Regions from separate parts of the Enterobacter sp. JH25 genome, predicted to be linked through region 1. Evidence: predicted binding sites of a transcription regulator. Region 1 holds the regulator's gene; each other region holds the start of a gene.
The links. Region 1 encodes PurR, which represses purine synthesis genes. Its sites were predicted from a motif close to CANGCAAACGTTTGCNTG; they were not measured.

Region 2: a site for PurR is predicted at 4,551-4,568, ahead of L2Y28_RS07430 (amino acid aminotransferase). Genes of this name have one in related genera too.
Region 3: a site for PurR is predicted at 3,034-3,051, ahead of purM (phosphoribosylformylglycinamidine cyclo-ligase). Genes of this name have one in related genera too.
Region 4: a site for PurR is predicted at 4,164-4,181, ahead of cvpA (colicin V production protein). Genes of this name have one in related genera too.

Annotation. Positions count from the first base shown of each region.
Region 1 covers NZ_CP091319.1:1,898,305-1,906,469, forward strand. Annotated here, with positions in the region: gene punC (purine nucleoside transporter PunC) at 1-261, opposite strand, end outside; gene punR (DNA-binding transcriptional activator PunR) at 374-1,285, shown strand; gene purR (HTH-type transcriptional repressor PurR) at 1,301-2,326, opposite strand; gene L2Y28_RS09075 (YnhF family membrane protein) at 2,624-2,713, shown strand; gene L2Y28_RS09080 (MFS transporter) at 2,874-4,040, shown strand; gene sodB (superoxide dismutase [Fe]) at 4,078-4,659, opposite strand; gene L2Y28_RS09090 (C40 family peptidase) at 4,782-5,540, opposite strand; gene grxD (monothiol glutaredoxin 4) at 5,879-6,226, shown strand; gene rnt (ribonuclease T) at 6,306-6,965, opposite strand; gene gloA (lactoylglutathione lyase) at 7,062-7,469, opposite strand; gene L2Y28_RS09110 (alkene reductase) at 7,569-8,165, opposite strand, start outside.
Region 2 covers NZ_CP091319.1:1,575,914-1,584,078, forward strand. Annotated here, with positions in the region: gene ldtD (L,D-transpeptidase) at 26-1,849, shown strand; gene L2Y28_RS07420 (YcbK family protein) at 2,025-2,576, shown strand; gene L2Y28_RS07425 (MBL fold metallo-hydrolase) at 2,597-3,244, shown strand; gene L2Y28_RS07430 (amino acid aminotransferase) at 3,297-4,487, opposite strand; gene ompF (porin OmpF) at 4,672-5,730, opposite strand; gene asnS (asparagine--tRNA ligase) at 6,337-7,737, opposite strand; gene pncB (nicotinate phosphoribosyltransferase) at 7,906-8,165, opposite strand, start outside.
Region 3 covers NZ_CP091319.1:3,302,570-3,310,734, forward strand. Annotated here, with positions in the region: gene uraA (uracil permease) at 1-488, opposite strand, end outside; gene upp (uracil phosphoribosyltransferase) at 571-1,197, opposite strand; gene L2Y28_RS15880 (6-phospho-beta-glucosidase) at 1,415-2,845, opposite strand; gene purM (phosphoribosylformylglycinamidine cyclo-ligase) at 3,112-4,149, shown strand; gene purN (phosphoribosylglycinamide formyltransferase) at 4,146-4,787, shown strand; gene ppk1 (polyphosphate kinase 1) at 4,992-7,052, shown strand; gene ppx (exopolyphosphatase) at 7,056-8,165, shown strand, end outside.
Region 4 covers NZ_CP091319.1:3,196,021-3,204,185, forward strand. Annotated here, with positions in the region: gene hisJ (histidine ABC transporter substrate-binding protein HisJ) at 1-113, opposite strand, end outside; gene argT (lysine/arginine/ornithine ABC transporter substrate-binding protein ArgT) at 338-1,120, opposite strand; gene L2Y28_RS15360 (UbiX family flavin prenyltransferase) at 1,386-1,979, opposite strand; gene purF (amidophosphoribosyltransferase) at 2,069-3,586, opposite strand; gene cvpA (colicin V production protein) at 3,620-4,108, opposite strand; gene dedD (cell division protein DedD) at 4,363-5,058, opposite strand; gene folC (bifunctional tetrahydrofolate synthase/dihydrofolate synthase) at 5,048-6,316, opposite strand; gene accD (acetyl-CoA carboxylase, carboxyltransferase subunit beta) at 6,387-7,292, opposite strand; gene L2Y28_RS15390 (DedA family protein) at 7,447-8,106, opposite strand; gene truA (tRNA pseudouridine(38-40) synthase TruA) at 8,135-8,165, opposite strand, start outside.

The sequences.
Region 1 (8,165 bases):
GCCCAGACAGCCTACGGCAAAAATCGCCAGTCCCAGCAACAGAACGGGCTTACGGCCAAAACGATCAGAGAGCGGTCCCCAGAGTAGTTGCGCAAAAGCAAAACCTGCAAGGAATAAACTCAAACTGGCGCTGATGGCGGCGGCAGGAGTTTGCAAATCTTCCTGCATCGCGGCGAAGGCGGGCAGATACATGTCGGTCGCCAAAAAGCCCAGCACGCTTAAGCCGCCGAGCCAGACTAAAAATCCTTTACTGGGTTGCACTTTTTTTCTCCTGAGGAGGCAGGTGTACGTTGGCGCAGAGTGTAGGGAGTGCAAAGCGGCTTGTGAAACGCTAATATTTGGTGGGTGCATTCAAAAAATTTGCAGGCTAAAGATGTGGTCAGATTATTCCCTTGAAGTGGTTGATGCCGTGGCGCGTAACGGCAGCTTTACCGGTGCCGCCCAGGAGTTGCACCGCGTTCCCTCGGCTATCAGCTATACGGTGCGCCAGCTGGAAGCGTGGCTGGCAGTCCCGCTGTTCGAGCGGCGTCATCGCGACGTGGAGCTCACGCCTGCCGGCGCGTGGTTTTTGAAGGAAGGTCGGTCTGTTATCAAAAAAATGCAGATCACCCGTGAGCAGTGCCAGCAGATCGCCAACGGCTGGCGCGGGCATCTCGCTATCGCGGTGGATAACATCGTTAAGCCGGAGCGGACCCGGCAGATGATCGTCGATTTCTATCGTCATTTTTCCGACGTCGAACTGCGTGTGTCGCAGGAAGTGTTCAACGGCGTATGGGATGCGCTGGCGGACGGCAGGGCGGAGATGGCGATTGGTGCAACCCAGGCGATCCCGGTTGGCGGGCGCTACGCGTTTCGCGACATGGGCATGCTGAGCTGGACCTGCGTGGTCGCGCGCGATCACCCGCTGGCGGCGCTGGACGGGCCGCTGAGTGATGACACCTTACGCAACTGGCCCTCGCTGGTGCTGGAAGATACCTCCCGCTCGCTGCCCAAGCGCATTACCTGGCTGCTGGATAATCAGCGCCGCGTGGTTGCGCCGGACTGGGAGTCGTCAGCCACCTGTCTGAGCGCGGGGCTGTGCGTTGGCATGGTGCCGGTGCATTTTGCGCGCCCGCGCATCGACGCGGGAGAGTGGGTGGCTCTGACGCTGGAAAACCCTTTCCCGGATGCTGCATGCTGTCTGACGTGGCAGCAAAACGACGTCTCGCCCGCCATGGCCTGGCTGCTGGATTATCTGGGAGACAGCGAAACGCTGAACCGGGAGTGGTTGCGGGGACCAGCGTAGCTGGCCCCGTAGAGATTAACGTCGGTAGTCGCGGAACGGACCGTCGGCAACGGAACGGCGTTCAATCAGGCGCGGGTGGACTTCAATGGACTGGGACTGTTCTCGCTTGTTGACGATCCTGTCCATCAGCATATTGAAGGCCGTTTCACCCAGCGAATCTTTCGGCTGGTGAATGGTGGTCAGCGCCGGGGTAAAGAAACGGGCGTTGCGCACGTTGTCATAGCCGATCACCGAGATGTCCTGCGGAACGCGCAGGCCGAGTTCATCCGCCGCGCAGAGCGCGCCCATTGCCATGATATCGCCGCCGCAGAACACAGCGGTAGGGCGATGCGGCTGGGAGACGATCTGCTGCATGGCGCGATAGCCCGACTCCGGCTCGAAATCGCCCTGGACAATCCAGTTTTCTGGCACGGTAATCAGCGCCTCTTCCATCGCTTTCATGAAACCGGCCAGACGGCCAGCACCGGTGTTACGCTCCAGCGGGCCCGGGATCACGCCAATTTCACGATGCCCGCGTTCTACCAGATAACGCCCGGCCATGTAGCCGCCTTCAAAGGCGTTATCAATAACAGAGTCGGTGAAGTCTGCGCGCGCCTCGCCCCAGTCCATCACTACCATCGGAATGTGGCGATACTCTTCCAGCATGGAAAGCACCGACTCAGGGTATTCAGAACACATGACCAGCAGGCCGTCGACGCGCTTTTGCGCCATCATCGACAGGTAAGCGCGCTGTTTTTCAATGTTGTTCCACGCGTTGCCCAGAATCAGGGTATAGCCTTTCTGAAAGCAGTTTTTTTCAACGGCTTCGATGATTTCAGCAAAGTAAGCCGCTTCACTGCTGGTGGCCAGCAGGCCAATCGATTTGGTGTGATTAACCTTCAGGCTACGGGCGACCGCACTTGGCGAGTAGTGCAGTTCTTTGATTGCCGCCCAAACGGCATTACGCGTCTCTTCTGCGACGAAACGCGTTTTGTTAATAACATGTGATACGGTTGTAGTGGAAACGTTTGCGCGTTTTGCTACGTCTTTAATTGTTGCCATTAAATGTCACTCCAGACCATATCCTAAGCTCCTGAAAAAATTGAAGGTAAACGTTTGCCTTCTCTCACCCTTATTACGCAAACATGAGTTGCGACACGCCGGGAAAACGACACAGGACGTCAGGAGGGGGTCAGTGGCCGGTACGCTAATAAATTTAGCGTGGAATTTTGTCCTATCTTGATGAAAAGGGGAAGAGGTAAAGTGGATATCCGTTTAAATCCTGGAAGATTTTTGACCTGAACTGTGTAAAAATGAGCAAGCTCACTTTTCGTAGGGTGAATAAAAGGAGAAAAATTGATGAGTACCGATCTGAAGTTTTCGCTGTTTACCACCATTGTTGTTCTTGCCCTGATTGTTGCGGGTGGTTTAACCGCTGCGCTGCACTGATTTAGGTGGAGGGAGAGTCTTCTCCCTCCCTTGCCGCTATTGTTACCTCTCCGGCAAAAATCTTTTGCCAAAATGTTAACTTCTCATTTTTTGTGATTGATGTCATGCTTTTGCCTTCTTAGTCTGTGCCGGGTAACGGCACGGTATCCGGAGTCTTTTCATGAAAATCAATTTTCCCCTGCTGGCCCTGGCGATTGGCGCCTTTGGGATTGGCACCACTGAATTCTCCCCGATGGGGTTATTGCCTGTTATCGCCCGGGGTGTGGACGTCTCTATCCCTGCGGCCGGTATGTTGATTAGCGCCTATGCGATCGGCGTGATGGTGGGCGCACCGCTGATGACGCTGCTGCTTTCGCACCGCGCGCGACGCAATGCGCTGATTTTCCTGATGGCAATTTTTACTCTCGGAAATGTGCTTTCCGCGATTTCGCCGGATTACACCACGCTGATGCTTTCCCGTATTCTGACCAGCCTGAACCACGGCGCTTTCTTCGGGCTGGGCTCGGTTGTTGCCGCAAGCGTAGTGCCAAAACATAAGCAGGCCAGCGCGGTAGCCACTATGTTTATGGGCCTCACCATCGCTAATATCGGCGGCGTTCCCGCTGCCACCTGGCTCGGAGAAGCCATCGGCTGGCGTATGTCTTTCCTCGCAACCGCCGGACTGGGCGTGGTCGCGATGGTCGCGCTGTTCTTCTCGCTGCCGAAAGGAAGTGCGGGAGAACGTCCGGAAGTACGTAAAGAGCTGGCGGTGCTGATGCGTCCTCAGGTGTTGTCCGCGCTGCTCACCACGGTGCTGGGGGCAGGGGCGATGTTTACGCTCTACACCTATATCTCCCCGGTGCTGCACGACATTACCCACGCAACGCCACTCTTTGTTACCGCGATGCTGGTGCTAATTGGTGTCGGGTTCTCGATTGGCAACTATCTCGGCGGGAAATTTGCCGACCGCTCCGTCAGCGGGACGCTGAAAGGTTTTTTAACTCTGCTCATTGTCATCATGGTGGCGATCCCGTGGCTGGCACGTAACGAAGTGGGTGCCGCGATTGCCATGGTGGTGTGGGGCGCCGCAACCTTTGCCGTGGTGCCGCCGTTGCAGATGCGCGTGATGCGTGTTGCGCATGAGGCGCCGGGGCTCTCATCATCCGTGAATATCGGTGCGTTTAACCTGGGAAATGCGCTGGGAGCCGCAGCGGGTGGGGCGGTGATTTCGGGTGGTTTGGGTTACAGCTTTGTGCCGGTGATGGGGGCGATCATTGCCGCACTCGGCTTGCTGCTGGTGTTGATGTCCGGGCGTAAACAGCCAGAAGCGGTGTGTACGGCGGAATAAATAAAAACGCAGAAGGGTTGCCCCTTCTGCGTGTCCCTTATGCGGCGAAGTTCTTCGCAACAAATTCCCAGTTAACCAGTGCCCAGAAATGTTCCAGGTAGTTCGGGCGCGCATTACGGTAATCAATGTAATAGGCGTGTTCCCATACGTCCACGGTCATCAGCGGCGTTGCGCTGGTGGTCAGAGGGGTACCCGCATTAGAAGTGGAAACGATAGCCAGTTTGCCATCAGCCTCTTTTACCAGCCAGGTCCAGCCGGAGCCAAAGTTTTTAACGGCTGCGTCAGTAAATTTCGCTTTGAAATCCGCGAAACTGCCGAACGCGGCGTTAATCGCTGCGGCCAGCTCACCGGTAGGTTCTCCGCCTGCATTTGGAGCCAGGCAGTGCCAGTAGAAGGTGTGGTTCCACACCTGAGCGGCGTTGTTGAATACGCCACCGTCTGAACTGCGCACAATCTCTTCCAGCGTTTTGCCTTCAAAATCGGTGCCCTTGATCAGGTTATTCAGGTTGGTGACATAGGTCTGGTGATGCTTGCCGTAATGGTACTCCAGGGTTTCCGCAGAAATGTGCGGAGCCAGGGCGTCTTTTGCATACGGTAGTGCAGGTAATTCGAACGACATTGCTACTCTCCTTATAGTTTTATACGTTGCCAATAACCCTACAGACAACAAGGACAGAATAGCAAATTGAAAGGGTATGCAAAAGAGGAACTTACCCCGCCACGGAGGCGGCAGGGCAGGGTCTAGCGAATGGTTTTTGGCGTCATCACTCGGCGCGCACCCACATAGTGGCGCACCCAGTAATCTTCACTGAGGGAGGTGATCTGAATGTCCTGACCGCTACGCGGTGACTGGATAAATTTACCGTTACCCACATACACCCCAACGTGATCGGCCGTGCCGCGTCCCTGGGTGCGGAAGAACACCAGGTCGCCATTTTGCAGTTCGCCACGGTTTACAGGCGCGGCGTCGCGCAGATGGTACATCTCATTGGCGGTGCGTGGAATGCGAAACTTCACCAGATCTTTATAGGCATAATAAACCAGCCCACTACAGTCAAAACCGGTGCGCGGAGAGGTGCCTCCCCAGCGATATGGTTTACCTATTTGCCCCATCAGTTTATTCATCGCCGTTTTTTGCGCTTTCTGCATACGCGCTTTATGCACGTCAGCCAGCTTCGTCACTTTTGCGCATTTCGTTTTATGGCCTTTGTGCACGGTGCATTTATCATTCACCAGGCTGGCGGTCGTGCGAGTGGTTTTGTGCGTGCCGGAACGGAGAGTTTTGGTTTTACTGGAGGCGGTCTTTTTGGTGTGAGCGGTGGTTTTCTTCTTTACTGTTTTGCTGGTGGTTTTTTTCTTACGTTCTGTGGTTTTTGCCAGATGCGTTTTTTGTACAGCAGAATGCCGCGCCTGTTCGGAGGCGTTCGCCGCTGGCGTAAATGAGAGTGTGGCAAACAGTAAAGCACAGAGCGTCATCGAGATTTTAGTTATCCGCGCCACTGGGCAGTCCCCTGATAAGTGCGAGCCAAAATACATACCCGCATGAGATTTACAAAACCAGTCGATTCTAATCCATAAAATCGGAATAAGTTAATAGCATTTTTCATTCAAAAAATGTGTTTCGTTAGCAAGTGCAAAAAAATTCACCATTCTGTCGCACTCTTGTTCGCTCCTTAAGCAAAACCGCACGGCGCGCAGCCTTAAACGTCATTATCAATGCAACTTTACGCGATAGCGGATAAAATAATGAGACGTGACAAAAATGTTATTTTCCGATGTCGGCCTGACCCGCTACAATGTCAGACTGATGCCGTAACAGAAGTTAAAGGAAGCAAGACATGAGCACCACTATTGAAAAAATTCAGCGCCAGATCGCTGAAAACCCGATTCTCCTGTACATGAAAGGTTCTCCGAAGCTGCCAAGCTGCGGCTTCTCCGCGCAAGCGGTTCAGGCGCTGTCCGCCTGTGGTGAGCGTTTTGCTTACGTTGATATCCTGCAAAACCCGGACATCCGCGCTGAGCTGCCAAAATACGCAAACTGGCCGACCTTCCCACAGCTGTGGGTTGACGGTGAACTGGTTGGCGGCTGTGATATTCTGATTGAAATGTATCAGCGCGGCGAACTGCAACAGCTGATCAAAGAGACTGCGGCGAAGTATAAAACCGAAGAGCCGGACGCAGAATAAGTTTTCTGCGGATATAAAAAAGCGACCACATTATGTTGGTCGCTTTTTTTTTGTCCTGTGGGGCTGTTGATTACCCAGTCTACGATTGAAGATCGGCCTCGTCGCCCATCGGCAGCGGCCAGCCACCCAGACGTTTCCAGCGGTTGACGATCTCACAGAACAGCTCCGCCGTACGCTCGGTATCGTATAACGCGGAATGCGCCTGAGTGCCGTCAAACGCAATACCCGCCGTGATGCAGGCTTTAGAGAGCACGGTTTGCCCCAGCGCCAGGCCGCTCAGCGCGGCGGTGTCGAAGGTCACAAACGGATGGAATGGATTACGCTTTAGCGAGGCGCGCTCGGCGGCAGCCATGGTGAAGCTGTGATCGAACGTAGCGTTGTGGGCCACCATGATGGCGCGGCTACAGTCATTCTCTTTCATGCCTTTGCGCACCATTTTGAAAATGGCGTGCAGCGCCTCATATTCGCTTACCGCCCCGCGCAGCGGGTTTGTCGGATCGATACCGTTAAAGGCCAGCGCCTCTGGCTGTAAGTTTGCCCCTTCAAAGGGTTCAACGTGGAAATGCAGCGTGGTGTCCGGTACAAGCCAGCCCTGTTCATCCATCTTCAGCGTGATGGCGGCAATTTCAAGCAGCGCATCGGTTTTAGCGTTAAATCCGGCTGTTTCTACATCAATGACAACGGGATAAAAACCACGAAAACGGTCGCACAGACCGGTAAATTGAGCGTTATCGGACATCAGGGTCTCTTACAAGGGGGAAAAAGCAGTGCGCATTATGGCAAATTTTGAGAGGGGATGCAGCAAAACAACGGGCGCATAGTGCGCCCTGCGGGATCAATTGCCCAGACCGCGACCAGCGTCTTTAGCTTCGATCAGTTCGATTTTATACCCGTCCGGATCTTCAACAAACGCAATCACGGTGGTGCCGCCTTTAACCGGACCGGCTTCACGGGTGACGTTACCGCCATTGCTGCGGATACGTTCGCAGGCTTCAGCCGCGTTATCCACTTCCAGCGCGATGTGGCCGTAAGCCGTACCCAGCTCGTAGCTGTCCACGCCCCAGTTGTAGGTCAGCTCGATGACCGCTTCTTCAGATTCCGGGCCGTAACCGACAAACGCCAGAGAGTATTTATATTCCGGATTTTCGCTGGTGCGCAGCAGCTTCATGCCCAGAACGTTAGTATAGAAATCGATGGAACGTTGCAGGTCGCCAACGCGCAGCATGGTGTGAAGTAGGCGCATAATTTCCTCATTAACCAGTGGAATGGATTATCTTTTTGAACAGAAACGATGTTTTAGTATAGCGGCGAAAGGTCGCCGCTATCAATGTACAAAGCGGGATTACAGTGAAGGGTAGTCGGTATAACCTTCCGCGCCGCCGCCATAGAAGCTTTCAGGGCGCTGCGGGTTCAGTTCGGCTTTCTTCTGCAAACGGGCAACCAGATCCGGGTTAGCAATGTAATCACGGCCAAAGGCCACGGCGTCGATCAGACCTTTACCGATCAGATCCTCGGCTTTCTCTGCCGTATAAGCGCCCGCCCCGATAATCACGCCGTGGAAGCGCTCGCGAACTTTCTGGCGGAAGGCTTCGCTGTAGGGCTTGCCGCCTGCCCAGTCCGGCTCGGACATGTGCAGATACGCGATACCGCGTTTAGCCAGCTCTTCAATCAGATACAGCGCATCCGCTTCTTCGTTCGGACCGTTGTCGACGTTCTGGAAGGTACCAATTGGGGAAACTCGAATACCAATGCGATCTGCGCTCCACTCATTACACACGGCATCTACCACTTCAAGCACCAGACGCGCGCGGTTTTCAACGCTGCCGCCGTACTGGTCGGTACGCTGATTGGAAGACGGTGACAGGAACTGGTGCAGCAGGTAGCCGTGCGCAGAGTGCAGCTCAACCAGGTCGAAGCCCGCTTCACGGGCGTTGGCGAC
Region 2 (8,165 bases), 320 kb from region 1:
TGTCGTGAAAAACAGGGGGCAAGGGATGTTGCTTAAGAAAGATCGTGGTCGTCAGCTGTCTGCGCTGAGTTTGTGCCTGACAGTGATGTTTGCTCCACTGTTTACCGCTCAGGCCGATGAGCCTGAAATTGTACCGACTGACAGCTCCGCGACGATGGGCGCGCAGCCGACGTCGCTGTCACAACCGCTGGATCAGTCTCCGGCGACGGCCATCATGGCCGGCATTAAACCGCTGCCGGAAGGCATCGATACTGAATCATTACGCCAGCAGCTTATGACCGGGCTGCCCTCGGGCTATACTCCCGCTTATATTAACCAGCTCACGCTGCTTTACGCTGCGCGCGATATGAAACCGATGTGGGAAAATCGCGAGGCGGTACGTGCCTTCCAGCAGCAGCTGGCTGAAGTGGCGATTGCAGGTTTTCAGCCACAGTTCACGACCTGGGTTGAACTCCTGACCGACCCTGCCGTAACCGGACAGGCGCGTGACGTGGTGCTGTCTGATGCCATGATGGGCTACTTGCAGTTTGTGGCGGGGATTTCGGTGAACGGCAACCGCTGGTTATACAGCAGTAAACCGTACAAGCTGGCGACGCCCGCGCTGTCCGTCATTAATCAGTGGCAGCTGTCGCTGGACAACGGTGAACTGCCGCGCTTTATCGCAAGCCTTGCGCCCGCCCACCCGCAGTATGCCACGATGCATCAGTCGCTTCTTGAGCTGGTCGCGGATTCCCGCCCGTGGCCTCAGTTGCGTGAAACAGCAACGCTGCGTCCGGGACAATGGAGCAGCGATGTGCCTGCGATTCGCGAAATTATGAAACGGTCTGGCATGCTTGACAGCGGCCCTAAAATTGCGCTGCCCGGCGACGAGACGCAAAACGCAGTCGTCAGCCCGTCGGCGCCGGTAAAAGAGAAAACCGCCGTTGCGCTGAGCAATAAGCCCGCCGCTTACGATCGCGAACTGGTCGCGGCAGTGAAGCAGTTCCAGGCCGCGCAGGGGCTGGGCGCCGACGGCGTGATTGGTCCATCGACTCGCGACTGGCTGAACGTCTCTCCGGCCCAGCGGGCAGGGGTGCTGGCGTTGAATATCCAGCGCTTGCGCTTGCTGCCGGGCACGTTATCCACCGGCATTATGGTCAACATTCCGGCGTACTCCCTGGTCTACTATCAGGACGGTAGCGAAGTGCTGGCGTCCCGCGTGATTGTGGGTCGACCTGACCGCAAAACGCCGATGATGAGCAGCGCGCTGAATAACGTGGTGGTTAACCCGCCGTGGAACGTGCCGCCGACGCTGGCGCGCAAAGATATCCTGCCTAAGGTCTGGAATGACCCGGGCTATCTGGAGCGACATAACTATACGGTGATGCGTGGCTGGAACAGCAAAGAAGCGATTGACCCCTGGATGGTCGACTGGTCAACGATTACGCCTTCGAACCTGCCGTTCCGTTTCCAGCAGGCACCAGGTGCGCATAACTCGCTCGGACGTTACAAATTCAATATGCCAAGTTCGGACGCAATCTATCTGCATGATACCCCGAACCATAATCTGTTCCAGAAAGACGCACGCGCGCTCAGTTCTGGCTGCGTTCGCGTGAATAAGGCCTCGGAGCTGGCGAATATGCTGTTGCAGGATGCAGGCTGGAACGATACGCGGATATCAGATGCCCTGAAGCAGGGGGATACGCGTTACGTCAATATCCGCCACAATATTCCGGTCAATCTTTACTATCTGACGGCGTTTGTGGGCGCGGACGGACGTACCCAGTATCGTACAGATATTTACAATTATGATCTGACAGCGCGATCCGGCGCACAAATCTTGCCAAAAGCGGAACAATTAATCAGGTAAATGAAGTAGTTCGGTAAAAATGATTGTCGTAAGTTATGGTGAATATGAGGCGATCTGGCTGAAAGCCGCGTATTCACTGGGATTGGGCGCCTTGACGTAGCAGGCTTTGCCAGTTATGGTGCCCTTCGTGCGCTAAGCATATTGACAATTTCTTTTACCTGTAGACCTGATTATCATGGACAAATTTGACGCTAATCGCCGCAAATTGCTGGCGTTAGGTGGCGTTGCGCTGGGCGCAGCAGCCATCCTTCCGACGCCAGCATTTGCCACCCTCTCGACACCCCGTCCGCGTATTTTAACGCTCAACAATCTGCATACTGGTGAGACGCTTAAAGCGGAATTTTTCGATGGCAGAGGCTATATTCAGGATGAATTAGCACGACTCAACCATTTTTTCCGTGATTTCCGCGCGAACAAAATCAAAGCCATCGACCCTGGATTATTCGATCAGCTTTACCGCTTGCAGGGACTGCTGGGGACCAAAAGGCCGGTGCAACTCATTTCTGGCTATCGCTCTCTGGATACCAACAATGAACTTCGCGCCCACAGCCGTGGGGTAGCGAAAAAAAGCTATCACACCAAAGGGCAGGCGATGGATTTCCATATTGAAGGCGTTTCGTTAGCCAATATTCGCAAAGCGGCGTTATCTATGCGCGCAGGTGGTGTAGGATACTACCCACGTAGCAACTTTGTGCATATTGATACCGGGCCGGTTCGGCACTGGTAATAACGAAACACAGGAGCAGTATGAACTATCGTATTATTCCGGTTACCGCGTTCTCACAGAACTGTTCATTGATCTGGTGTGAACAAACTAAACTGGCCGCGCTTGTTGATCCCGGTGGCGACGCTGAGACAATCAAGCAGGAAGTCGCTGCAAGCGGTGTAACGCTGATGCAGATTTTACTGACCCATGGCCATCTTGACCATGTGGGTGCAGCGGCTGAACTGGCTGAACACTACGGTGTGCCGATTATCGGCCCGGAAAAAGAAGATGAGTTCTGGCTTCAGGGGCTGCCTGCCCAAAGCCGCATGTTTGGTCTGGATGACTGTCAGCCACTGACACCGGACCGCTGGCTGAACGAAGGCGATCGCGTTAACGTAGGGAATGTAACTTTACAGGTGTTGCATTGCCCCGGGCATACGCCTGGCCATATTGTCTTCTTTGATGACGCGTCGCGTCTGCTGATTTCCGGTGACGTGATTTTCAAAGGGGGCGTAGGACGCAGCGATTTCCCACGCGGCGATCACGGTCAGCTGATTCAGTCGATTAAGCAGAAGTTATTACCGTTAGGTGATGATGTGACGTTTATCCCTGGACACGGACCAATGTCAACGCTGGGCGATGAGCGGTTGCATAACCCGTTCCTTCAGGATGAAATGCCTGTCTGGTAAACCCTTTCAATAAAAAAGCCTGCGCGATGCAGGCTTTTTTTATGGGTGCAGGTTACAGCACCGCGACAATGGCTTCGCACAGTGGCGCCATGTTGTCAGGCGTCATACCTGCAACGTTCACGCGGCCAGAGGCAACGGCATAGACGCCAAACTCTTCACGCAGGCGCAGCACCTGCTCTTTGGTCAGGCCGCTGAAGGAGAACATGCCGTTCTGCTTGATGATGAAGCTGAAGTCACGGTCGGCGCCTTTCTCAGCCAGCGTGTTCACAAACAGCAGACGCATGCGTTGAATGCGCTGACGCATATCGTTCAGCTCTTGTTCCCAGATTGCGCGCAGCGCATCGTTGCTCAGGATCGTCGCAACTACAGACGCACCGTGTGCCGGTGGGTTGGAGTAGTTAGCGCGGATCACGGACTTCATCTGGCTGAATGCGCGATCGACAGTTTGATCGTCAGCGGCCACCAGCGTACAGGCGCCGACACGCTCGTTATACAGACCAAAGTTCTTGGAATAGGAGCTTGCGACAATCAGCTCCTGATGGACGGCGGCGAATGCGCGCAGACCTTCAGCATCTTCTTCCAGACCACGGGCAAAGCCCTGGTAAGCGAAGTCGAACAGCGGCAGCCAGCCTTTTTCAACGGACAGCTTAGCCAGCTGTTCCCACTGTTCAAGCGTAGGATCGATACCAGTTGGGTTATGGCAGCAGCCATGGAACAGCACCACATCGCCCGCCTGGGCTTCGCTCAGGCTGGCCAGCAGACCGTCGAAATCCAGCGTGTGGTTTGCCGCGTCATAGTAGGCGTATTCACGGACTTCCAGACCCGCAGAATTAAACACGCTCTTGTGGTTCGGCCAGCTTGGATTGCTTACCCAGACACGCTTCACAGAGGTGTTTTTCGCCAGGAAATCTGCCGCCACGCGCAGTGCGCCGGTACCGCCTGGGGTCTGCGCCGTGCGGGCGCGTTTTTCGCTCACAATGGTGCTGCCTTTGCCGAACAGCAGCTCCTGGGTGCAGCGACCAAATTCAGGGATACCATCAATACCGAGGTAGTTTTTGGTGGTTTCGTTTTCCAGCAGATACTGCTCAGCTTTTTTGACGCTGGTCAGTACCGGAGTTTTGCCGGTTTCATCTTTATATACACCAATACCCAGGTTGATTTTGCCAGGGCGGTCGTCGGCACGAAACAGATCGGCCAGGCCCAGAATTGGGTCGGCAGGAGCGGCAGTAATGTTCTCAAACATGACGAAGTTCCATTGTGATTACAGAAGTGAAATCCGCTATCAGGTTAACGGTAGATTTACAAAATGCCAACCGTTTGCGACGAAAAGCGTGCGGCTTTTCAAAAGTCGCTATTATTTTCTCTCGGGAATAAAAAAACAGGGCCGAAGCCCTGTTCTTTAAGCATATAGCAACGAGGTGTGCTGATTAGAACTGGTAAACCAGACCCAGAGCCACGATGTCGTCGTTGTTGATGCCCAGCTTGTTGTCGTCTTTCAGCTGGTTGATCTGATAGTCAACATAGGTAGACATGTTTTTGTTGAAGTAGTAGGTCGCACCGATATCAACGTAGTTGATGTAGTCTTCGTCACCGATACCTTCTACGTCTTTCGCTTTAGATTTGTAGTAAGCGATGGATGGACGCAGGCCGAAATCGAACTGGTACTGAGCGACAACAGAGAAGTCCTGAGACTTGTTAGCGAAACCACGGCTGCCCAGGCGCGCTGCGTTACGCATTTCGCCATAAATGGCTGCCAGGTAGATGTTGTTCGCGTCGTATTTCAGGCCGGTTGCCCACTGTTCAGCTTTGTCGCCTTCACCCCATTCCAGAGTCTGCTGGTTGTTGGTACGGTCAGCGGCGCCATAAGCACCGACAATGCCGAAGCCTTCGTAGTCATAGCTCAGAGAGGTCGCCCAGCCGTCGCCGTTGGAACGTACCGCGTCATCACGTTCATTTTTGCCCAGGTACTGAACACCAAAGTTCAGACCGTCAACCAGGCCGAAGAAGTTGCTGTTACGGTAAGTCGCCAGACCACCCGTACGGCCTGCGAAGAAGTTATCGCTCGCGCCGGTGTCGCCGCCGAACTCAGGCAGCATATCGGTGATGCCGATTGCGTCATAGACCAGACCGTAGTTACGACCGTAGTCGAAGGAGCCTGCGTCACCAAATTTCAGACCTGCGAATGCCAGACGGGTTTTGTTGCCGTTCTGCGCATCGCCGCCTTCAGAGTTGTTACCCTGGAAGTTGTATTCCCACTGACCGTAGCCAGTCAGCTGATCGTTGATCTGAGTTTCACCTTTGAAGCCCAGACGCGCGTAAGTGTTGTCGCCATCGTTGCCCGCGTAATCAGAGAAGTAATGCAGGCCAACTGCTTTCCCGTAAAGATCTAATTTGTTGCCGTCTTTGTTATAGATTTCAGCAGCGTTTGCTGCACCGGCTACCAGCAGGGCAGGGACTACCACTGCCAGGATATTGCGCTTCATCATTATTTATTACCCTCATTGGTTTTTTTATGACACTCGCCACTGCCGTCAATAAATTCTGTCAATAAATATTTCCGGAACTATTGATGAGAGTTAGGTGTCTTTATGTGTCTGACAGGCATCTATCCATTCATAGAACCGTTTCGCTACACTGAAAGTGCTACAATCTTCAAGATTCAGTTACCAAAAGAAAATATGTGTAACTAAATATGTATTTTTGGGAACTTTGTGAAGCACCTCAAACTTCAGCGCGTTCTGGTGAATTAAACCTCCGCTTTATTCTTATATATATGATTTCCTTATGTTTAATTTAGCTAAAGGTCTTTCGTATAAACAGAAGTTAAACGGCTCATTTTTTCTTATAATCGACAAAAGCCATCCAGATGGCTGTGAATGTGGTTGTTTTTTGTGCTATTACGTAAGGATTGTATTAAGCGCAATAAGAATAGGGTTATTTTTTTGTCTAAGGATATTTCGTGGAAACAAAACGTAACAGGTAGAGGGAATTGCGGGGTTGTGGTTTATAGACGCTTACTTTTGACTGACGAAAACTGACATTGCAGGATAAAATAATGGCCAGCATTTGCTGGCCATTAATGATTTGGTCGGTTAGAAACTTGCGTTACGCGGTGTGCGTGGGAACGGAATCACATCACGTACGTTCTGAACACCTGTTACGTAAGCAATCAGACGTTCGAAGCCCAGGCCAAAGCCAGAGTGCGGAACGGTGCCGTAGCGACGGAGATCGCGATACCAGCTGTAGTCCGCCGGGTTCAGGCCCATCTCCTGCATACGCGCGTCCAGCACATCCAGGCGCTCTTCACGCTGGGAGCCACCGATGATCTCACCGATGCCCGGCGCCAGAACATCCATCGCGGCAACGGTTTTACCATCTTCGTTAAGGCGCATATAGAACGCCTTAATGTCTTTCGGATAGTTTTTCACCACAACCGGTGCTTTGAAGTGCTTCTCTGCCAGATAACGTTCATGCTCGGAGGAGAGATCCACGCCCCAGTAAACCGGGTTTTCGAATTTCTCACCGCATTTTTCCAGGATAGCGACCGCGTCGGTGTAATCCACCTGCGCGAAGTCTGCGGAGACGAAGCGCTCAAGACGGGCGATGGCGTCCTTATCGACACGCTCAGCGAAGAATTTCATGTCGTCTGCGCGTTCTTCGAGAACGGCTTTGAACACGTATTTCAGCATCGCTTCTGCCAGGCCAGCCACGTCATTCAGATCGGCAAAGGCGACTTCCGGCTCCAGCATCCAGAATTCCGCCAGGTGACGGCTGGTGTTAGAGTTTTCCGCACGGAAGGTTGGGCCGAAGGTGTAGATCTTAGACAGCGCACAGGCGTAGGTTTCGCCGTTGAGCTGGCCGGAAACCGTCAGGAAGGCTTCTTTACCAAAGAAGTCTTTGTCGTAATCGACTTTTCCTTCCGGCGTACGTGGCAGGTTTTCCATATCCAGCGTTGAAACGCGGAACATTTCACCTGCGCCTTCGGTATCGGATGCCGTGATCAGCGGAGTAGACACCCAGAAGTAACCCTGCTCGTCAAAGAAGCGATGCAGCGCCTGCGCCAGCGTATGACGCACGCGCGCCACTGCACCAATCAGGTTGGTGCGCGGACGCAGGTGCGCAACTTCACGCAGATATTCGATGCTGTGACGCTTTGCAGCCATCGGATAGGTGTCCGGATCTTCAACCCAGCCGGTCACTTCCACTGAGGTCGCCTGAATTTCGTAGCTCTGACCCTGGCCCGGAGAGGCCACCACAACACCGGTGACGATCACGGAACAGCCGGTTGTCAGGTGCAGAACGCCATCATTGTAATTGGGCAGAGAATTATTAATGACGGCCTGTACAGGATCAAAGCAGGAACCGTCATAGACGGCGAGGAAGGAGATGCCAGCTTTAGAATCTCGGCGAGTACGCACCCATCCGCGCACGGTGACCTCCTGGTCAACGGCGACACGGCCCTGGAGTACGTCGGCTACAGGCACAACGCTCATAATATTCTCTCTGTTAATAGTCGGAAAAAATAAACACTTGTCCGCCCTTATAGGGGGGATATCTATGTTACCTGCCATCCGCTATCAGACAAGTAAATTTCACCGTCTTAAGAGAAGAAATAAGAAATTAATAAGAGAAGGGGAGCCATGAAGGCTCCCCCGAAGCCGTTAACTGGCTTTTTTAACCTGAGGCAGATCGAAGGCTTTACGTAATGCGCGGACAAACGCTTTGTCATGGCAGATGGTTTTGCCAGGGCTGTCGGAGAGCTTCGCGACCGGCTTACCGTTACATTCCACTAGCTTTATGACGATGTTCAGCGGTTTCACCTGGGGGATATCACAGGTTAAGCGCGTACCAATTCCGAAACTCAGGTTCACCCGCGATGAGAAGTGGCGATAAAGGTCGACGGCTTTCGCCAGGTCAAGGT
Region 3 (8,165 bases), 1.4 Mb from region 1:
AGCGAAATAATAATGGTTTTAGAATCCGGTGACTGACCGTCCGCAGGCAGCAGCCCAGCCATGTTCGCCGCGACACCCGCCAGTTCCAGGCCGATGACGGCAACGATTGCCCCCATTGCCGCAGGCGGGAACATCACGTCCAGCCAGCCGGTACCCGCTTTCTTCACGATGAAGGAGACCAGGCAAAACAGCACGCCGCACATGATAAAGCCGCCCAGCGCGACCTCGTAACCCAGCGGCAGCAACAGCAGTACCGGGGAGATAAACGCGAAGCTCGACCCGAGATAGGCCGGGATTTTGCCTTTACAGATGAAGAGGTAAAGCAGCGTACCGATGCCGTTAAACAGCAGCACGGTAGCCGGGTTAATGTGAAACAGGATTGGCACCAGCACGGTTGCGCCAAACATGGCGAACAGGTGCTGCAAACTAAGCGGGATTGTCTGTAAAAGCGGCGGTCTTTCACTCACCCCGATAGCACGGCGCGTCATAGTGTTTTCCTCTGAGTGTCATTGTTGGTTTTTATTCAAAAAAAAGCCGACTATCAAAGTCGGCTTCTTTATCGTTATTCGATTATTTAGTCCCAAAAATCTTATCGCCGGCATCGCCGAGCCCCGGGATAATGTACCCGTGCTCGTTCAGTCCCTGGTCGACAGACGCGGTATAGAGTTCAACGTCCGGGTGCGCTTTTTCCAGCGCCGCGATACCTTCCGGCGCCGCGACCAGCACCAGCACTTTGATGCTGCTGCAGCCTGCTTGTTTCAGCAGGTCAATGGTGGCGATCATCGAACCACCGGTCGCCAGCATCGGGTCAACTACCAGCGCCATACGCTCATCAATGTTAGAGACCAGCTTCTGGAAGTATGGGACCGGCTCAAGCGTCTCTTCGTTACGGTAGATACCTACCACGCTGATACGCGCGCTTGGGACGTGCTCCAGCACGCCTTCCATCATGCCCAGACCCGCACGCAGGATTGGCACCACGGTAATTTTTTTACCTTTGATCTGCTCAACCTGTACCGGGCCGTTCCAGCCTTCGATGGTCACTTTTTCCGTTTCCAGATCAGAGGTCGCTTCGTAGGTCAGCAGGCTACCCACTTCAGAAGCCAGTTCGCGAAAACGCTTCGTGCTGATGTCATGCTCACGCATCAGGCCCAACTTGTGTTTAACGAGTGGGTGTTTCACTTCCACAATCTTCATTCTCTTTCTCCTCTGAGGTGGCATCCGCAAAAAAATCGCGGGATTATACCGCTTTTTTCGGATTGCACCATACCCATGTTGCTTGATGTACATCAATCAAAAACAAAAAAGCCGGAGGCTGGGCTCCGGTTTGGGTGCGGGGTCTTGCCCGGTGGCGCTGCGCTTACGCGGGCCTACGTGTAGTGTAGGTCGGGTAAGCGTTAGCGCCACCCGACAATTACAGGTTATCGCCGTTGCTCGCAATCACCTGCTTATACCAGTCGAACGATTTCTTCTTGCTGCGGTTCAGCGTGCCGTTACCTTCGTTATCTTTATCGACAAAGATAAAACCGTAGCGTTTCTTCATTTCGCCAGTGCCGGCAGAGACCAGGTCGATACAGCCCCACGGGGTATAGCCCATCAGATCCACGCCGTCTTCCACCACCGCTTTTTTCATCTCGCGGATGTGGGCGGAAAGGTAGTCGATGCGGTACTGGTCGTTCACCGTGCCGTCGCTCTCCAGCACGTCGATCGCGCCAAAGCCGTTTTCCACAATAAACAGCGGCAGCTGATAGTGACCCCAGAACCAATTCAGAGAGTAGCGCAGCCCGACAGGATCGATCTGCCAGCCCCAGTCCGATTTCTGCACGTACGGGTTAGAAACCAGGCTCTTGCTCTCGTCATAATCCAGCGTCGGATTATCCGCCGTCGCTTTGGTGGCGAACGACATGTAGTAGCTGAACCCGATGTAATCCACGCAGCCCTGCGTCAGCGCCACTTTATCTTCTTCGGTGATATCCAGCGCGAAGCCGCGACGTTCAAAGTAGTTGAGCAGATGCTGCGGATACTTGCCGCGCACGTGAACGTCGGTGAACCAGTAGCGGCGATGCATGGCGTTCATCGCCATCATCATGTCGTCCGGGGCACAGGTCAGCGGATAGATGGGGCACATGGCAATCATGCAGCCGATATGCAGTGACGGGTTGATCTCACGCCCCGCTTTCACCGCCAGGGCGCTGGCCACCAGCTCATAGTGCGCCGCCTGGAACATCACCGGCTCGCGATCTTCTCCCGGCGCATATTTCAGCCCGGAGTTGGTAAACGGCGCAAAGTCTTCGTGAAAGTTGGCCTGGTTATTGATCTCGTTAAAGGTCATCCAGTACTTCACTTTGTGCTGATAGCGCTCAAAAACGACCTTCGCGAAGCGGACAAAGAAGTCGATCAGCTTACGGTTACGCCAGCCGCCGTATTCCGTTACGAGGTGGAAAGGCATCTCGAAGTGGGAAAGCGTGATCACCGGCTCGATGCCGTGCTTCAGGCACTCGTCGAAAAGATCGTCATAGAATTTGAGTCCCGCTTCGTTCGGCTCCAGCTCGTCGCCTTTCGGGAAGATACGCGTCCAGGCAATGGAGGTGCGGAAGCATTTGAACCCCATCTCGGCAAAGAGTTTGATGTCTTCTTTATAGCGGTGGTAAAAGTCGATGGCTTCGTGGTTTGGGTAATTTTTCCCCTCCAGCACGCCGTTGGTGATTTCACGCGGTACCCCGTGGGCGCCTGCCGTCATGACATCGGCAACGCTCACGCCCTTGCCGCCCTCTTTCCAGCCGCCTTCAAGCTGGTGCGCCGCAACGGCCCCACCCCACAGAAAACCTGCTTTAAATCCTGACATTCGCTTTCCCTCATTCTGCGTTATTTTCTGCAAAAACAGTTACAGAAACCGGTTTCATTTTGATGATGTGCAAAGGGGATAGCCGTTGCAAGCAGATCGCCGAAACCGGTTTCATTTTCGTGAACGGAGTCAAGTTTGTTGCCCTGGACAGTCCGCACAGAAAAAAAGATCCTCGCGCCGAGAATAGGCTCGCAAACGTTTGCCTGGACTGTTAGAATTGCGCCGATTTTTCTTACTAGCTATGCAATCGCGTGGGGATTTAAGCCGTGACCAACAAAACTTCTCTCAGCTACAAAGATGCCGGTGTTGATATTGACGCAGGTAATGCGCTGGTTGACCGAATCAAAGGTGTGGTGAAAAAAACCCGCCGCCCGGAAGTGATGGGTGGCCTGGGTGGATTCGGCGCACTGTGCGCGCTGCCGCAAAAATATCGTGAACCTGTGCTGGTCTCGGGTACGGATGGTGTCGGTACAAAACTGCGCCTGGCGATGGATCTTAAGCGTCACGATACGATTGGTATTGATCTGGTGGCGATGTGCGTCAACGACCTGGTGGTACAGGGCGCTGAGCCGCTGTTCTTCCTGGATTACTACGCGACCGGCAAGCTGGATGTGGATACCGCAGCCAGCGTCATTAACGGTATCGCCGAAGGCTGTCTGCAATCCGGCTGTGCGCTGGTCGGCGGTGAAACCGCTGAAATGCCAGGCATGTATCACGGTGAAGATTATGACGTCGCAGGCTTCTGCGTCGGTGTGGTAGAAAAATCAGAAATTATCGACGGCAGCAAAGTGGCTGACGGCGATGTGCTGGTTGCGCTGGCCTCCAGCGGTCCGCACTCCAACGGCTACTCTCTGGTGCGTAAGATCCTCGAAGTGAGCGGTTGCGACCCGCTGACCACCGAGCTGGACGGCAAACCGCTGGCCGATCACCTGCTGGCCCCGACCCGTATCTACGTCAAAAACGTGCTGGAGCTGATTGAGAACGTTGAGGTGCACGCCATCGCTCACCTTACCGGCGGCGGCTTCTGGGAAAACATTCCGCGCGTGCTGCCGGACAATACCCAGGCGGTGATCGACGCCTCCTCATGGCAGTGGCCGCCCGTCTTCAACTGGCTGCAATCCGCAGGCAACGTGAGCGAGCATGAAATGTATCGCACCTTTAACTGCGGCGTGGGCATGGTTATCGCCCTGCCAGCCAGCGAAGCGGATAAAGCGGTTAAACTGCTGACAGAAAAAGGTGAAAACGCGTGGAAAATCGGTACGATTAAAGCTTCCGATTCCGAACAGCGTGTGGTCATTGAATGAAAAACATCGTGGTGCTCATTTCCGGCAACGGAAGCAATTTGCAGGCAATTATAGACGCCTGCAAACAGAAGAAAATCAATGGCACCATTCGGGCAGTATTCAGCAACAAGGCCGATGCGTTCGGCCTTGAGCGCGCGCGGGAAGCGAACATTCCTGCGCACGCGCTGGAAGCCAGCCAGTTCGCCGGGCGTGAAGCCTTTGACCGTGAGCTGGTGCAGGAGATTGACGCCTACGCGCCTGACGTGGTGGTGCTGGCGGGCTACATGCGTATCCTGAGCCCGTCCTTCGTCGCGCATTACAACGGACGTTTGCTGAATATCCACCCTTCTCTTCTGCCGAAATATCCTGGCCTGCATACCCATCGTCAGGTGCTGGAGAACGGCGATGAGGAGCATGGTACCTCCGTGCATTTCGTTACCGACGAGCTGGACGGCGGTCCGGTCATTTTGCAGGCAAAAGTACCGGTCTTTGACGGTGACAACGAAGACGACGTGACGGAACGTGTACAGGCTCAGGAACACGCCATTTATCCGCTGGTGGTAAGCTGGTTTGTTGACGGCCGTCTTGAGATGCGCGACGGTGCCGCCTGGCTGGACGGCGTGAAGTTACCCCCGCAGGGTCATGCGGCTGAAGAGTAGTTTGTTCTGTCGGGTGGCGCTGCGCTTACCCGACCTACATATTGCATTACCCGATATTCCCTTCTCCAACCCCCTAAAATCCCCAACAAAAAAAATAACTGTCATACTTTTCTGGCACTGTTGGACATATCGTGGAAATGCTCGCCATAATAAGGACGAGACGGATTTACCACGTCCTGTGATTGAACTGGAGTGTGAGCTGTAATGGGTCAGGAAAAGTTATATATCGAGAAAGAGCTAAGCTGGTTAGCATTCAACGAACGTGTACTTCAGGAAGCGGCCGATAAAAGCAACCCGCTGATTGAGCGTATGCGTTTTTTAGGCATCTATTCCAACAATCTGGATGAGTTCTACAAGGTTCGCTTCGCCGAACTGAAACGCCGAATCATCATCAGCGAAGAACAGGGCTTAAACTCCCACTCGCGGCATCTGCTTGGAAAAATCCAGTCTCGCGTCATGAAAGCCGATCAGGAATTTGATGGCCTCTATAACGAGCTGCTGCTGGAAATGGCACGCAACCAAATCTTCCTGATCAACGAACGCCAGCTCTCCGCGAATCAGCAAAACTGGCTGCGCCACTATTTCAAACACTATCTGCGCCAGCATATCACCCCGATTCTGATCAACCGTGAAACCGATCTGGTGCAGTTCCTGAAAGATGATTACACCTATCTGGCGGTAGAAATCATTCGTGGTGAGACCATTAACTACGCGCTGCTGGAAATACCGTCTGATAAAGTCCCGCGCTTTGTAAATCTGCCGCCGGAAACCCCGCGCCGACGTAAGCCGATGATCCTGCTGGATAACATTCTGCGCTACTGTCTGGACGATATCTTCAAAGGTTTCTTCGATTACGACGCGCTCAACGCCTACTCGATGAAGATGACCCGTGACGCCGAGTACGATCTGGTGCATGAGATGGAGGCCAGCCTGATGGAGCTGATGTCTTCCAGCCTCAAGCAGCGCCTGACGGCAGAGCCGGTGCGTTTTGTCTATCAGCGCGATATGCCGGACGCGATGGTGGAGATGCTGCGCGATAAGCTGACCATCTCCCGCTACGACTCCATAATCCCCGGTGGGCGTTACCACAACTTTAAAGATTTCATTGGCTTCCCGAACGTCGGCAAAGCCAATCTGGTAAACAAACCGCTGCCGCGCCTGCGCCATATCTGGTTCGATAAATTCCGCAACGGGTTCGATGCCATCCGCGAGCGGGATGTGCTGCTCTACTATCCGTATCACACCTTTGAACACGTGCTGGAATTGCTGCGTCAGGCCTCGTTCGATCCGAACGTGCTGGCGATTAAAATCAACATTTATCGCGTGGCGAAAGATTCCCGCATCATCGATGCGATGATCCACGCAGCGCACAACGGCAAGAAAGTGACCGTGGTGGTTGAGCTCCAGGCTCGCTTCGACGAAGAGGCCAACATCCACTGGGCGCGCCGACTGACGGAAGCGGGCGTGCACGTCATCTTCTCCGCGCCGGGGCTGAAGATTCACGCCAAGTTGTTCCTGATCTCCCGTAAAGAGGGCGACGACGTGGTGCGCTACGCCCATATCGGTACCGGGAACTTTAACGAGAAAACCGCGCGTATTTACACCGACTATTCGCTGCTGACTGCCGATGCCCGCATCACCAACGAAGTGCGTCGGGTGTTCAACTTCATTGAGAACCCGTACCGCCCGGTGAGCTTCGATTATCTGCTGGTGTCACCGCAGAACTCACGGCGCCTGCTGTACGATATGATCGACAAAGAGATTGCCAATGCGCAGAACGGCTTGTCGTCCGGCATCACGCTGAAGCTCAACAATCTGGTGGACAAAGGCCTGGTGGATCGCCTGTATGCGGCCTCCAGCTCCGGCGTTCCGGTAAATCTGCTCATTCGCGGCATGTGCTCGCTCATTCCGGAACTGGAAGGCATCAGCGACAACATCCGCGTGATCAGCATTGTGGATCGCTATCTTGAACACGATCGCGTCTATATTTTCGATAACGCCGGTGATAAGCGCGTATACCTCTCGTCCGCCGACTGGATGACGCGTAATATTGATTACCGTATTGAAGTGGCGGCACCGCTGCTGGATCCTCGCCTGAAGCAGCGTATCCTGGACATTATCGAGATCCTGTTCAGCGATACGGTGAAAGCACGTTATATCGACAAAGAACTCAGTAATCGCTATGTACCGCGCGGCAATCGCCGTAAAGTGCGGTCGCAGCTGGCGATTTACGATTACATCAAATCACTTGAGCAACCCGATTAACCTATGCCAATAAACGATAATACCCCACGCCCGCAGGAGTTCGCTGCGGTCGATCTTGGCTCAAACAGTTTCCATATGGTCATCGCCCGCGAGGTGGATGGCGCGATGCAGATCATCGGTCGTCTGAAGCAGCGCGTGCATCTGGCCGATGGGCTCGACGCGCGTAACATGCTGAGCGAAGAGGCAATGGAGCGCGGGCTTAACTGCCTGTCGCTGTTCGCAGAACGTCTGCAAGGCTTTTCGCCCTCCAGCGTCTGCATCGTCGGGACGCATACGCTACGCCAGGCGCTGAACGCGCCGGAATTTCTTAAGCGCGCGGAAAAGGTTATCCCCTACCCGATTGAGATCATCTCTGGTAACGAAGAAGCGCGCCTGATTTTTATGGGCGTGGAGCATACGCAGCCGGAAAAAGGCCGCAAGCTGGTGATTGATATCGGCGGAGGCTCAACCGAACTGGTGATTGGCGAAGATTTCGAGCCGCGTCTGGTTGAAAGCCGCCGTATGGGCTGCGTTAGCTTCGCGCAAATGTATTTTCCGGGCGGCGTCATCACCCGCGAAAACTTCCAGCGCGCGCGCATGGCCGCCGTGCAAAAACTGGAAAATCTGGCCTGGCAGTATCGTATTCAGGGCTGGAACGTGGCGCTGGGCGCATCGGGGTCGATTAAAGCGGCCCATGAAGTGCTGCTAGCGATGGGTGAAAAGGACGGGTTTATTACGCCTGAGCGCCTGGTGAAACTCACCGAAGAGGTGCTTAAGCACAAGAGCTTCGACGCCCTGAGTCTGCCGGGCTTGTCCGACGAGCGTAAAGCGGTGTTCGTACCGGGGCTGGCGATCCTCTGCGGCGTGTTTGACGCGCTGGCGATCAAAGAGCTGCGCCTCTCTGACGGCGCCCTGCGCGAAGGTGTGCTGTATGAGATGGAAGGCCGTTTCCGTCACCAGGATATTCGCAGCCGCACCGCGCAGAGCCTTGCCAACCAGTACAATATCGACCGCGAACAGGCGAAACGGGTGCTGGAAACCACGGTTCAGATGTACGAGCAGTGGGAGGAGCAGAATCCAAAGCTGGCGCATCCGCAGCTGGCCGCGCTGTTAAAATGGGCCGCGATGCTGCAT
Region 4 (8,165 bases), 1.3 Mb from region 1:
GGCGCGTAGGTTGGGTCAGTCCCAATACGAATTTTCTGCGGAATGGCTGCGAATGCTGCGGTGGCGCTGGAAAAGGCCAGTACCAGAGAAAGTGACAACACCAGTTTTTTCATATCTGTCCTCAACAAACTGTCTAAATACGAGATTTTACGACTACGGGGTGCCGTTAATGTGCCATTAATCCCCTCACTCAGGCAAAGATTAATGCCTCTGAACGGGAATTTTTGCATTTAAAATGCTTAACTATGCACACAGCGTTCCAATATGGTGCATTGCTTGCACCATGCTGGAACACTTCCCCTAAAGATGCACCACATCAGTGCATCTCATTCAGGTATTAATCACCGTAGACGTTGAAATCAAAGTATTTCTTCGCCAGTTTGTCGTAGGTACCGTCTTTACGCAGCTCATTAAACGCTTTGTCGAAGGCGGCTTTCAGCTCGGTATCATCCTTACGCAGGCCAATACCGGTGCCGTCGCCAAAGTATTTTTTGTCTTTCACCGACGGGCCGGCAAAGGCGTACTCTTTACCCGCAGGCTGTTTCAGGAAGCCTTCGCTCGCGGCGACTTCATCCTGAAACGCGGCATCCAGACGGCCTGCCGCCAGGTCAGAGTAGATCAGATCCTGGTTCTGGTAAGCGACCACATCGACGCCTTTCTCGCGCCAGTTAGCATTGGCGTAACCTTCCTGGGTCGAGCCCTGAAGCACGCCAACATGTTTGCCTTTCAGCGAGTCGATGGTCGGCTGGATTGGCGAGCCTTTCGCGGCAATCAAACGTGAGTCGGCAGCGTAGAGCTTCTCTGAGAAGGCGATCTCCTGCTGACGTTTTTCCGTGATGGAGAGAGAAGAGATAATGGCATCAATTTTCTTGGCTTTCAGCGACGGGATCAGCGCGTCAAAGTCACTGCCCACCCATGTGCATTTCACTTCCATGCGTTTGCACATCTCATTTCCCAGATCGATATCAAACCCCACGAAGTCGCCTTTCGCATCCTTGGAGGAGAATGGCGCGTAGGTTGCGTCTGTACCGATACGAACTGTCTGTGGTAGCGCTGCATAGCTACTTGCTGCTGCACTCAAGCCCACGAGCAAAGACAGAGCCAGAACCGTCTTCTTCATACATTTACCCTCAAGAACCGTGATTTTATTATGGTTTATGTTGTGTGTTGTGTTGCAGGCTGCTCTTGCAGGTCTTATGCCACATTGTCGTCGGGTTAAAACTACGACGTTAAATATGTTAATAAAACGTTGCGATACTGCCTTAATGGTGAAAGATAGCAGGTCTGCCGAACGAACCGGAAAGAGAAAAAGGGAAAAAGCGAATTAAATGTCGAGGATATGATCGCGGTTGCAGTTTTGCCCTGAAACAGGGCAAACAGTCATTTCATGCACCTTGCTTGTGCACAGCTTCACGCCCCTGCCAGCGGGTAAAGAGATCTTCCGGCAGGTCTATATCGAACTGATCCAGCACGCGGTTAACGGTCTGGTTGATGACATCGTCCAGCGTTTGTGGACGATGATAGAACGCGGGGACCGGCGGCATTATCACAGCTCCCAGTTCGGCTGCCTGCGTCATTAAACGCAGATGTCCCAGGTGTAGCGGCGTTTCCCGCACGCAGAGCACCAGAGGACGACGCTCTTTCAGCACCACGTCCGCCGCACGCGTCACCAGCGTGTCGGTATAGCTGTTTACGATACCGGAGAGGGTTTTAATCGAACAGGGCAAAATAACCATGCCGGCCGTTTTAAACGAGCCCGAAGAGATGCTGGCGGCGATATCGCGGGCATCGTGGACAACATCAGCCAGCGCCTGAACGTCGCGCAGAGAGAGATCGGTTTCAAGAGAGAGGGTCTGACGCGCCGCCTGGCTCATCACCAGATGAGTTTCTACGCCTGCAACGTCACGCAGCACCTGTAACAGCCGGACGCCATAAATCGCGCCGCTGGCACCGCTGATCCCTACAATGAGTCGTTTCATGATTTTTGCCCTTGCTGATTTCAGGGCTGACTGTGCAGGATTTTACGGGGAGTTGCAAGTGAGGGCGAGCCCCCTCACTTGCCGGAGCATCAACCTTCGTTGTGCATCTCTAAGCTTTCGAGATCGTTTTGCAGCTGGACGGCTTTCGCATCGTCGTTACGCAGAGAATCAAGGTAGTCGAGATACTGCTGGTCTACGTCTTTTGTCACGTAGATCCCATTGAATACCGAGCATTCGAACTGCTGAATATCCGGGTTCTCGGCGCGCACCGCATCGATCAGATCGTTCAGATCCTGGAAAATCAGGCCGTCGGCCCCGATGATCTGGCGAATCTTATCCACTTCACGGCCATGCGCAATCAGCTCATTAGCGGTTGGCATATCAATGCCATACACGTTCGGGAAGCGAATTTCCGGCGCTGCGGAGGCGAGATATACTTTCTTCGCCCCGGCCTCACGCGCCATCTCGATGATCTGCTCAGACGTCGTGCCGCGCACAATGGAGTCGTCCACCAGCAGCACGTTCTTGTCGCGGAACTCGGCACGGTTAGCGTTCAGCTTACGACGTACGGACTTACGACGCAGCTGCTGGCCCGGCATGATAAAGGTGCGGCCAACGTAGCGGTTTTTCACGAAGCCCTGACGGTACGGCTTGTCCAGAATACGGGCAATTTCCAGCGCGATATCACAGGAGGTTTCAGGGATTGGGATCACGACGTCGATGTCGAGATCGTCCCACTCGCGGGCAATCTTCTCGCCCAGCTTCGTCCCCATGTTGACGCGCGCGCTGTAAACGGAAATTTTGTCGATGAACGAGTCCGGACGCGCGAAGTAAACGTATTCGAACAGGCACGGGTTGCTCACCGGGTTGTCGGCGCACTGGCGGGTAAACAGCTGGCCCTTCTCGGTGATGTAGACCGCTTCGCCTGGCGCGACATCACGCAGGAATTCGAAGCCCAGCGTGTCCAGCGCCACGCTTTCGGAGGCAACCATGTACTCGGAACGGCCATCGCCGAGGTCACGTTTGCCGAGCACCAGCGGGCGAATGCCGTTTGGATCGCGGAAGGCCACCATGCCGTGACCGATAATCATCGCCACGCAAGCGTACGCGCCACGGATCTGGCGATTAGTCGCGGCAACGGCGGCAAAAATGTTGTCTGCTTCCAGCGGATAATGGCGGAAGTTATCCAGCTCGCTGGCAAAGATATTGAGCAGGATTTCAGAATCAGAGGTGGTATTAATGTGGCGACGTTTCTCTTCAAACAGCTTTTTACGCAGCTCGTGGGCATTGGTCAGATTGCCATTGTGGGCAAGCGTGATGCCATACGGGGAGTTAACGTAAAAAGGCTGAGCCTCAGAGGCGCTGGAACTACCAGCAGTAGGATAACGAACGTGACCGATCCCCATATTACCTTGCAGACGCTGCATATGGCGGGCTTCAAACACATCGTTTACCAGGCCGTTCGCCTTGCGTAAACGGAAGCAATTGTTTGCATCAATGGTGATGATACCCGCAGCATCCTGCCCACGGTGCTGAAGCACCGTTAACGCGTCATAAATCGACTGGTTTACCGGCATGAAACCGGCGATACCGACAATACCGCACATTCGTCTTTTCCTCGTTAAGCCACATCTCAGGGTTTATGCCCTGGGCAAGAAACTCGACGAGCTTTGCAGATAGTCAAAGAACCATCTGATGATGAAGCTGAACTCCGGAATGAGCTGCGATTTTTGCCAGTCTTCACTTTTGGAGAACCCGGTAAAGGTATCCAGGAAGAACAGGATCGCGGCCACAATGAGCACGCCTCGCAACGCGCCGAAACAGATGCCGAGCACCCTGTCCGTTCCTGACAGACCGGTTTTCTCGACCAGCTGGCCTATCACGTAATTGACGATAGCGCCGACAATCAGCGTCGCGATAAACAGCACCGCGATGGCGATTCCGTTTCGGACCAGTTCATCTTCAAAGCCCGTGAACCAGACAGACAGGTAAGTGTAGTAATGACTGGCAACAAAGAAAGCACAACCCCAGGTTACCAGCGATAACGCTTCACGAACAAAGCCACGGATCAGGCTAACCAGACAGGAAAAACCAATCACCGCAATGATGGCGTAATCAATCCAGACCATATGTGTCCCACGATTAAACGCCCTGTCATCCAGTTCGGGGCGAATTCTAACAGAAAAAGAAAACGTTTGCGTAGGGATTTCCTTCCCACGCGTAAATAAAAAAGGCGCTGAAAAAATGCTCAACGCCACCGCACCTTTGACGTTTCTGTGAACGTCTGCCCCCCCCTCACCCCGGCCCTCTCCCTCAAGGGAGAGGGAGCAAACCATCCCCTCGCCCCTTTGGGGAGAGGGTTAGGGTGAGGGGGTAATTTCTGTCAATTTGCGCTGTAGTTCATCACCACACCGCTCAGGCCGGAGATTTGCTTCAGCTCGCCAAGCGAACCTTTGAGCTTATCTTTAGACGCATCCGGCCCCACGAGGATACGGGTAATTTTACCCTGTACCGGCGTGGTGGGTGAAGTATAAACACGGTATCCCGCGCCGCGCAGTTTACTCACAATCTCATTGACCTTATCTGCATTTTTCAATGCACCGAGCTGAACGACATAGGCTTTGCCCGTAGGGGCAGCCTCCTGCTGGGTCTGTTTGGCCGGTGGCGGCGTTTCGGTTGCCGCAGCCAGCTGCTCGTCGGCTTTGTCACGCTGCGGTTTAGGCTGCGTTTTCTCTACCGGTTTCGGTTTTTCAACCGGTTTGGGTTGCTCTACCGGTACGGGATCGATTTCAACATTGTTATTCGCGGCCAGACGCGACGGGTCAAGAGACGGCGCGGCTGCATCACCTGCGCGCACCTCTTCCGCTGCGCCTTCAGGCGGCTGGGCTGGCAGCGCCTGCGTTGCCGCTGGCAGCATATCGGGCTCGTCGCGATCGCCCGGTTTGGGTACCAGCGGAATGGCCGCAAATTCATCCTGGTAATGCTTTTTCTGCCCGTCGAGCAATCCCGGGAGAATAATCACCCCGAGCGCGACCAGCACAATGGTTCCTGTTAAACGGTTCTGAAACTTACTCGCCACCGGTTCTCCCCGCGTCCATCACTTCCATGACATGTGCCACCGTGTGGAATGACCCACACACCAGCACGGTATCTTCTGGTTTAGCCTCCGCCATCGCGGCACGCCAGGCCGAAACCACACTGCTGTAGATTTCGCCTTTGCCGAGATGTTCCATCAACTGCTCAGCAGTCGCGCCGCGCGGCCCTTCCAGAGGAGCACAATACCAGCTATCGACCACACTCTCCATGCAGGCCAGCGTGCCGCCGATATCTTTATCATGAAGCATACCGATAACCGCCAGCACGCGCCCGGTTTTTGGTAACGATTTGAGACGTCCTGCGAGGTACGCCGCCGCATGCGGGTTATGTGCAACATCCAGAATCAGACGCGGTGACTCACTCACAATCTGAAAACGTCCCGGCAGCAGTGCGTTCTGAATGCCATCGCGGATTGCCTGCTCGCTCACCGTTAACCCGCTGGCGCGCAGGGCTGCCAGCGCAGTCGCCGCGTTAGGCTGTGGCACCTGCGGCAGCGGCAGATTCTCCAGCACGCCCTGCGCATCGCTGAAGCGCCAGCCGTTGTCCTGCACCTCATACTGCCAGTCCACGCCGCGACGCAGCAGACGAGCACCCTTCTCTTTCGCCACTTCAGCGATGGTATGTGGCATGTCCGGTTCGCCAACCACGGCAGGCTTATCGGCCCGGAAAATACCGGCCTTCTCACGGCCAATGCTTTCGCGGTCGGGCCCCAGCCAGTCGGTGTGATCCAGCGCGATGCTGGTGACGACGGCGACATCCGCATCTACCATATTTGTGGCATCCAGACGTCCACCCAGACCCACTTCCAGGATCACCACGTCCAGTTGCGCCTGCTTAAACAGCCACAGCGCCGACAGGGTGCCGTATTCGAAATAGGTTAATGAGGTATCGCCGCGCGCGGCTTCGATAGCGGCAAACGACGCCGTATGGGCCGATTCGGCCAGCTCGGTGTTTTGCACCCGCACCCGCTCGGTGTAGCGCACCAGATGCGGCGAGCAGTAAACGCCTACCTTATAACCGGCTGCCATCAGGACAGATTCCAGCGTGCGGCAGGTGGTGCCTTTACCGTTAGTGCCGGCCACGGTAAACACGAAAGGCGCAGGTTTCAGCACGTCAAGGCGCGCGGCAACCTGGCTTACGCGCTCAAGGCCCATGTCGATAGTTTTACTGTGCAGGTTTTCCAGATAAGAAAGCCACGCGGCCAGGGGCGACGTGGCTTGAGGAATGCTTTTATTTTCCATGATGCCCGGTTGTCATTAACGGTTTAGAAAGCAAAAGGGCAGCGCCATTTGGCCCTGCCCTTTTCAGTTATCAGGCCTCGGGTTCCTGATCCGGTACCACCACGCCTTCGCGCGGCTCGTCCGGGCTCGGCGACGGCAGATTCATCAGCTTCGCCAGGACGCTTGCCAGTTTGAGGCGCATCTCCGGGCGGCGGACGATCATGTCGATAGCACCCTTCTCAATGAGGAACTCACTGCGCTGGAAGCCCGGCGGCAGTTTCTCACGTACGGTCTGCTCGATAACGCGAGGACCGGCAAAGCCGATCAGCGCTTTTGGCTCAGCGATGTTCAGGTCGCCCAGCATCGCGAAGCTTGCAGAAACGCCGCCCATGGTTGGGTCGGTCAGTACCGAGATGTACGGCAGACCGCGCTCCTGCATTTTCGCCAGCGCGGCAGAGGTTTTCGCCATCTGCATCAGGGACATCAGCGCTTCCTGCATTCGTGCGCCACCGGAGGCGGAGAAGCAGATCAGCGGGCAGTTGTCTTCCAGCGCCTGCTCAACGGCACGCACGAAACGCGCACCAACCACAGAGCCCATTGAGCCGCCCATAAAGGCGAACTCAAACGCGGCGGCAACCACCGGCATCTCATGCAGGGTGCCTTTCATGACGATCAGCGCGTCTTTCTCGCCGGTCTCTTTCTGTGCAGAGGCCAGACGATCTTTGTATTTTTTGGAGTCGCGGAACTTAAGCACATCTTTTGGCTCCAGTTCGCTGCCCAGTTCTACCAGAGAACCTTCGTCCAGCAGGCTATGCAGGCGGTTGCGCGCCGACATACGCATATGGTGGTCACACTTCGGACACACCTCAAGATTGCGTTCCAGCTCTGCGCGATACAGAACCTGGCCGCAGCTATCACACTTCGTCCATACCCCTTCAGGAATGCTCGCTTTACGCGTTGGGGTAATGTTGCTTTTAATTCGTTCAATCCAGCTCATTGATAACCTTTCTGCCTGAACCTGGTCGTATGCCAGTTTTGCTGTAAGAGGCGAATAATGCCATTTTTGCCTCCAACAGACCATGAATGTTGCACATTAAAACATAACAGCCCGAAACTTTGGATAAAAAAGTGGTCGAACCGCCAGCGTGCATTTACTTCGCTTGTTTTGCCGCCGCGCGTTTGTGACGAATAATTTCGATCACACCCGGCAGAACGGAAAGCACAATAATCGCTACAATCAGTAACTTAAGGTTTTCCTGAACCACCGGCAGATCGCCAAACAGGTAGCCCGCATAGGTAAACAGCAGTACCCACAGCAGCGCGCCCACCACGTTGTACATGGCAAAATGACGATAGGACATGTGACCCATTCCCGCCACAAACGGTGCAAATGTGCGCACAATAGGCACAAAACGGGCAAGGATAATGGTTTTACCGCCATGGCGCTCATAGAACGCATGGGTCTTATCTAAATAACTGCGGCGGAAAATCTTCGAGTCCGGATTACTGAACAACCGCTCGCCAAACACCCGCCCGATAGTGTAGTTGACCGCATCACCAATAATCGCGGCGATGATCATCAGGACGACCATCAGGTGGACATTCAGGTCATTCGTTGGCAGTGCGGATAACGCGCCCGCCACGAACAGCAGTGAATCTCCCGGCAGGAACGGCGTAACCACAAGGCCGGTTTCACAGAACAGAATGAGGAACAGAATGGCGTATACCCAGACGCCGTACTGCGCGACCAGCTCCGCCAGGTGAACATCAATGTGCAGGATGAAATCAATCAGAAAACGTATTACGTCCATATTGTCTAAGCCCTAATTGCGCCTTTGTTTAGTCCGCTAAAAACAGCGGGCCCATTGGC